2 regions of the Pseudomonas sp. PF05 genome follow, and region 1 is predicted to be linked to the other one. Evidence: riboswitches for the same ligand, from Rfam matches in the RefSeq annotation. Region 1 holds a riboswitch; the other holds the start of a gene.
The links. Region 1 has a riboswitch for cobalamin ahead of cobW (cobalamin biosynthesis protein CobW). Riboswitches for the same ligand answer to the same signal wherever they lie in the genome.

Region 1 (3,600 bases):
AGGCCAGGTCCTTGAAACTGATGGGGCGGCTGATGATCCGTCCGTCCAGTTCCGGCAAGGCTATGTGCATCGCCAGGTCCCGTGGTCCCAAGCCCTGCTCGCTGGCACGCCAGCCGGGTTCGTTGTCCTGGGCGCAGATCGCCTGGATCACCGGGATGTTGCGACGAAACGGTCGCAGATGCGCAGCTTCGGGGCTGGATTGAGCAAAGCCGGTGGTATTGAGGATCACGCCCGCCGCCACTTCGTCCAACCAATCCTCTACAAGTGCAAGGCAAGCAGGCTCCTTGAGGCTGGCCACGGCAATCGGCAGCGGATTGAGCCCCGCCGCTTGCAGGCGCTGGCAGAACACGTCGATGAACGCGGTGTTCGCCGCTTGCAGGTGGGAGCGATAAAACAGCACCGCCGCCACTGGCTGCCCGGCGCTCCAGTCGGCTTGCCAATCGTCGAGGTTGGCGCTGGTTTTGCGCGGGTGATAGATGGCCGTGCGCGGCAAGGCCTGCGGCTCGGTCCACGGATAATCGCGGCCAAACCATTGGCTGCCCAGGTTGTGAAACAGGTCCAGGGCATTGCCCAGCCCGCCCTGGCGCAAGAACTGCCAGAGCCGGTCGCGGTCTTCGCAGGGGACGTTGCTCAGGTCGCTGAGCTCCGGGTCCGGACGATCATCCCCCGGCACCAGGATCAGCTTCACCCCGCGCCCGGCCAGTTCCATCAGGCGCTCGATACCGTAGCGCCAATAGCCGATGCCGCCATGCAGCGACAGCAGGATGACCTTGGCGTGGCGCAGCACGTCTTCGACATACAGATCCACCGAAGCGTGGTTTTGCACCTGCATCGGGTTGGCGAGGCGAAACTGCGGATAATCATCCGGCAACTGCTTCGCCGCTTCGGCCAGCAGCGCCAGGCTGGAGTCGCCGCTGCACAGGATCACCAGTTCGGCGGGGGTTTGCCCCAGGTCGGCAATGTTGTCATCCGACACAAAACCGCCGGGCTGGGTCCTGAGCAGGTGCATGGCTTAGGCGCCGAGGGCGGCGCGCAACTGCGCTTCGAGCAGCGCGGCGTCAAGCGCCTGGCCGATCAGCACCAGACGGGTGACCCGCGCTTCCTCGGCGCCCCACTGGCGGTCGAAATGCTTGTCGAAACGCGTGCCGACGCCCTGGATCAACAGGCGCATCGGCTTGTTTGGAATCGCCGCGAAACCCTTGACTCGCAGTACGCCGTGCTGGACCACCAGTTGCGTCAGCGCGTCGAGCAACAGGCTTTCGTCAGCCTGGGGCAGTTCGATGGAAATGGAATCGAAGGCGTCATGATCGTGGTCATCATCGTCGCCATCGTGGTGATGGTCGTGATGGCTGTGGCGGCCGTCGATGTGTTCTTCGGAACCGGCGCCCAGGCCGATCAGCACGTCCAGCGGCAGGCGACCGCTGCTGGCTTCGATGACCTTGACCGCCGGTGGCAGCTCTTCGGCGACTTCCTGGCGAACCTTGGCCAGGTCTTCAGGGCTGATCAGGTCAGCCTTGTTGAGGATCACCAGGTCGGCGCTCGCCAGTTGGTCGGCGAACAGTTCGTGCAGCGGCGATTCGTGGTCCAGGTTCGGGTCGAGTTTGCGCTGGGCATCGACCTGGTCGGGGAAGGCGGCAAAGGTGCCGGCGGCCACGGCCGGGCTGTCGACCACGGTGATCACCGCATCGACGGTGCAGGCACTGCGAATTTCCGGCCATTGGAAAGCCTGGACCAGCGGCTTGGGCAGGGCCAGGCCGGAGGTTTCGATCAGGATGTGGTCGAGGTCGCCACGCCGAGCCACCAGTTCGCGCATCACCGGGAAGAACTCTTCCTGCACCGTGCAGCACAGGCAGCCGTTGGCCAGTTCATAGACGCGGCCGTTGGCCTCTTCTTCGGTGCAGCCGATGGAACACTGCTTGAGGATCTCGCCGTCGATGCCCAGCTCGCCGAATTCGTTGACGATCACGGCAATACGCCGGCCCTGGGCGTTGTCGAGCATGTGCCGCAGCAAGGTGGTTTTACCCGAGCCGAGGAAACCGGTGACGATGGTGACGGGGAGTTTGGCCAGTGTTTTCATCGGATGCCCTTTGGCAAGGTGGCGGGCAAACGGGACGACGACCGCTGGCACAGGCGTGCGCGGAAGATTTCGCCACCGGATCACCCCGCCCGGTTGTAGTGAGAATCTGTCTCGAGGCAGGTCTCCTGGCTGACGGCGGGCCAATCTTTCGACTGGCAATTGCTGCGCCTTCCCGTGTGCCCGTTTAAAGAGGGCATGCACAGTGGCCTTGCAGAAACAGCACCGTTCACAGTTGCGGGGGCAGCCGCGGCTTGGACCGCGTTCCCTTCTTAGCTTCGGCGCATGCCGAAGAACCTCGAAGGCGCAAGGCTACGCAGGGTGTGGTGGCGGGTCAATCGCCGCAAGTAATCTGCATGACGCCGTTGTGGCGAGGGAGCTTGCTCCCGCTCGGTTGCGCAGCGACCGTAAAGAACCGGGGGCCGCTGCGCAGCCCAGCGGGAGCAAGCTCCCTCGCCACAACAGCATGCTCGCCGCGCCCCTTGTACATTGACGCCCCGCCCCCGCCCATGCTCTCCTGTGCATGGTTTGCGTAGCGGGTTCTGCTAGCTCAAATTCTGGCGTCCGAAGTTGGGCTAGCAGAACCCGCTACGCAAACCACTTGTCATGGGTGCCCTTCACAGGGTGAAACGGGAAACCGGTGAATCGTGTGCTTTACTCCAAAGCCACGTCAGTCCGGTGCTGCCCCCGCAACGGTAAGCGAGCGAAGCGTCTGAACCACTGTGTCCGCGGACATGGGAAGGTGACGCTTGCAGGCCAGGCGCAAGCCCGGCCCCTCGCAAGCCCGGAGACCGGCCCATGACTCATGCATCAACAAACCCGCGGTGGGCGGGCGCTGTTCGAACCTTGGTGGGCTTTCGCCCGGGGTCTCATCGCGCTCATATCCCCCACTGAACAAGAACAGAGGGAAGCGCCATGTCGACCATCAGCAGCACCGCCCGCACCGCCAGCAGCACCACCACCCTGAGCCAACGCCTGAGCGCCGCGATCCTGGCTTCGATCCTGGGCGCGGGGCTGGTCTATTTCGCCGGTTTCTCCCACATCGAAGCGGTGCACAATGCCGCCCACGATACCCGCCACAGCGCCGCTTTCCCGTGCCATTGAGAACTGACGCCATGATCAAGCGTATCGCGCAGACCGCTGGTTTCAGCGGCTTGCTGGCCGCCCTGCTGCTGACCCTGTTGCAAAGTTTCTGGGTATCGCCGCTGATTCTCCAGGCGGAAACCTTCGAGAAGGCCCCGGCGACCGAGGTCCATGAACACGCCGACGGAGCGGCTCATACCCATGATGCCGAGGCCTGGGAGCCGGAAGACGGCTGGCAGCGCGTGCTGTCCACCACCGGCGGCAACCTGGTGGTCGCCGTGGGTTTTGCCCTGATGCTGGCGGGCCTGTACACCTTGCGCGCACCGACTCGCACCTCCCAGGGCCTGCTCTGGGGCCTGGCCGGCTATGCCACGTTCGTCCTGGCGCCGACCCTCGGCCTGCCCGCGGAATTGCCGGGTACCGCAGCGGCCGACCTGGCCCAA
Region 2 (3,600 bases), on a different contig from region 1:
CACGGGTTGCCCCACCGGCTTGCCGCCGTTGAATGGTACGAAAATCACTTTATAACCACTGTGGGGCTTACGGTTCCAGGAACCGTGCTGGCCGACGAAGGCCCCTTCGGTAAACGGTGCAGGTAAGGTGCTGCCCTCGGCAAAGGTCAGGCCCAATGAGGCGGTGTGAGGGCCGACGGCGTAGTCCGGGGCGATGGCCTTGGCCACCAGGGCCGGGTTCTGTGGTTCGACCCGGACATCGACGTTTTGCCCGTAGTAACTGTAAGGCCAGCCATAAAAGGCACCTTCCTTGACCGATGTGATGTAGTCCGGCACCAGGTCGCTGCCGATCTCATCGCGCTCGTTCACCGCTGTCCAGAGCGCGCCGCTGCGGGGCTCCCAAGCCAGGCCGTTGGGGTTGCGCAAGCCCGAGGCGAAGATGCGGTGATTGCCGCTGGCACGATCCACTTCCCAGATGGCGGCGCGACCTTCTTCGGCCTCCATGCCGTTTTCCGCGACGTTGCTGTTCGAGCCAGTGGTGACGTACAGCTTGCTGCCGTCGCGGCTGGCAATCACATTCTTGGTCCAGTGATGGTTGATGGAGCCCCCCGGCAAGTCGACGACCTTGGTCGGCTGTGCCTTGATCTGCGTGTCACCGTCCCGATAAGGGAAGCGGATCAGCCGGTCGGTGTCGGCCACGTACAGGTCATTGCCGACCAGGGCCATGCCGAACGGTGAGTTGAGGTTTTCCAGGAACACCGTGCGGGTTTCGGCGATGCCGTCGTGATTGGCATCGCGCAGCAGTGTGATGCGATTGGGGCTGGGCACGCCGGCACCGGCTCGGCCCATGACTTTTTTCATCACCCAGCCCCGGATGCCCTTGGCATCGTCCGGCTTGGGCGGGGCGTTGGTTTCGGCCACCAGCACATCGCCATTGGGCAACACATAGAGCCAGCGTGGATGATCAAGCCCTTCAGCGAACGCGCCCACCTGCAGGCCCTGGGCCGGGGTCGGCTTGGCGCCTTGCGGCCAGCCGATGGCTTCGGCGATGTTGACGGTGGGGATGAGGGTCTTGTTCGGCTCGGGCAGTTTCGGCGCTGGACCGGTGCCGTCGGACACTTGCAAGGTGGACGACTCGCCACAGGCGACAAGTCCGGCGGCAAGGGCGACGATCAGAAGATGAGGTGGCTTGAGCATGCTGGCTTCCCTATGAATGCATGTAGTTATTCATAGAGGAGCGTAGACGCGTGATGGTTCAACCGCGGGTAGGCCCGGTCAGCCAGGCAAGCAAGCTCCCTGTGAGAGCTTGCTTGCACAGTTCCTTGTCGAATGAATCAACCGTGGGCCTGTTTGAACAGCACCGCAATGCCAGGATGGTAATGACCGGCTTCGTTGCGCAACTTGCGGTAGGCGTAAGGGAAGTACCAGGCCACGGCGCAGGTGTTTTCCTTCTGCAGGTCGTCGATCATGTCCTGCAATTCTTCGGGCGTGGCGCTTTGCTGGGCTTTTTGCGGCGAGACGAACAGGCAGCCTAGCTTCAGGTCGCTGGCATAACTGATGCGCTTGGCATCGCTGGTGGCTTCCAGCAGCGGCTGCGTCAGGTTCAGGTTATTGACCTTGGGCCAGCGCTGAGTGGCCTGGATGAAGGCGCGCTCCTCGGTGTTGGCGATGAACAGATCGGCGCTGACGTTGCGTTCGCCTTCTTCATTCTGCTTGCGGGTCGGCGCGTTCTGCAGCGTGACCATCTCAGCCATCCAGGCGGCGGCCGACAGCAATCCGAGGTTGGCTTTTTCATCGAACCAGTAAGGCGTGTCGTTATCGCCACGTACGGCGTTGTAGCGGTCGATACAGTCAAACCAGCGTTCCAGCATCGGGCGCAGGAATTCCAATTTCGGATTGCTGATGAGCATGCCTTGCATGTTTTGCCCTCTTGTTGTTGTGATATCGGGTCGTAATGTCGCTTTGATATCACTTGCTGCAGAATCACACAAGATTGGCGTCATTTTATTGATCGGCGCCAATGATTGCCCCGACAGGCGGCTTTAATTGACGCTCCACCCCCAACCCTCTAACCTTCGCGGCTTGTTTCAGGTGCTCTGTGGCTGCGGTCGACAGAGTGAAACAGGGAAGCCGGTGAGTGCACACGAACCCGGCGCTGCCCCCGCAACGGTAAATGAGTCAACGCTGCGCTTTGTGGCCACGCAGGCCACTAACCACTGTGTCGCAGACATGGGAAGGCGCGCAGCCAGGCACCACGCCGCTCATGAGCCCGGAGACCGGCCTGATTCATCCAACGGCATCACGGTGGGCGATGCCAGGCTTGTTGCCGTCTTTTTTTGTGCCCGCCCGCCGTTATCCAATCCAAAACGGAGGCTTCCCATGACCGACTCCCTCATCACCGATACGTCTGATCGCGACGAACGCCACCTGGCGCGCATGCTGCGCAAGAAAGCCGTGATCGACGAGCGCATCGCCAACTCGCCAAATGAATGCGGCTTGTTGCTGGTGCTGACGGGCAACGGCAAGGGAAAGAGCAGCTCGGCGTTCGGCATGCTTGCGCGGTCCATGGGCCACGGCATGCAATGCGGCGTGGTGCAGTTCATCAAGGGGCGCAACAGCACTGGTGAAGAACTGTTCTTCCGTCGTTTCCCGGAGCAGGTGCGCTTTCACGTCATGGGTGAAGGGTTCACCTGGGAAACCCAGGACCGCCAGCGCGACATCGCTGCCGCCGAAGCCGCCTGGGCAGTATCGCGCCAGTTGCTCAGTGATCCGTCCATCGGCCTGGTGGTGCTCGACGAGTTGAACATTGCCCTCAAGCACGGTTACCTCGACCTCGATCAAGTGCTGAGCGATCTGCAGGCTCGCCCACCGATGCAGCACGTGGTGGTGACCGGTCGCGGCGCCAAGCCCGAGATGATCGAGCTGGCCGATACCGTGACTGAAATGGGCATGATCAAGCATGCGTTCCAGGCGGGTATCAAGGCGCAGAAAGGCGTCGAACTGTGAGCGATCCCGCCATGACCCGCCGCCACTGTCCGGCGGTGCTGATCGCAGCGCCAGCCTCGGGCCAAGGCAAGACCACCGTGACTGCTGCGCTGGCCCGCTTGCATCGTAACCAGGGGCGCAAGGTGCGCGTATTCAAATGCGGCCCGGACTTCCTCGACCCGATGATCCTGGAGCGGGCCAGCGGCGCGCCGGTCTATCAGTTGGACATGTGGATGGTTGGCGAGCAGGAAAGTCGCCGACTATTGTGGGAAGCCGCTGCCGAAGCGGACCTGATCCTGATCGAAGGGGTGATGGGGCTGTTCGACGGCACCCCGTCAAGCGCCGACCTGGCGCGACATTTCGGCGTGCCGGTGCTGGCGGTGATCGATGGCACGGCCATGGCCCAGACCTTCGGCGCGCTGGCCCTGGGCCTGGCCCGTTATCAACCCGACCTGCCGTTCGCCGGGGTTCTGGCCAACCGGGTCGGCACCTTGCGCCACGCGCAATTGCTCGAAGGCAGCCTGACCGAAGGCCTGCGCTGGTACGGCGCGCTGTCCCGGGAAACCGGCATCGAATTGCCCAGCCGTCATCTGGGGTTGGTCCAGGCCAGCGAGTTGAACGACTTGGACGTGCGCC

Region 2: linked by a shared signal. The riboswitch ahead of cobO (cob(I)yrinic acid a,c-diamide adenosyltransferase) and the one ahead of cobW (cobalamin biosynthesis protein CobW) in region 1 are both predicted to bind cobalamin.

What each region holds. Positions count from the first base shown of each region.
Region 1 covers NZ_JBWLPW010000001.1:628,046-631,645, reverse strand. The annotation lists gene cobN (cobaltochelatase subunit CobN) at 1-1,009, opposite strand, end outside; gene cobW (cobalamin biosynthesis protein CobW) at 1,013-2,077, opposite strand; cobalamin riboswitch at 2,176-2,390, opposite strand; cobalamin riboswitch at 2,666-2,888, shown strand; gene AC09SL_RS02780 (CbtB domain-containing protein) at 2,990-3,178, shown strand; gene AC09SL_RS02775 (CbtA family protein) at 3,190-3,600, shown strand, end outside.
Region 2 covers NZ_JBWLPW010000004.1:35,664-39,263, reverse strand. The annotation lists gene AC09SL_RS09220 (PQQ-dependent sugar dehydrogenase) at 1-1,176, opposite strand, end outside; gene AC09SL_RS09215 (hypothetical protein) at 1,314-1,898, opposite strand; cobalamin riboswitch at 2,052-2,278, shown strand; gene cobO (cob(I)yrinic acid a,c-diamide adenosyltransferase) at 2,359-2,985, shown strand; gene AC09SL_RS09205 (cobyrinic acid a,c-diamide synthase CobB) at 2,997-3,600, shown strand, end outside.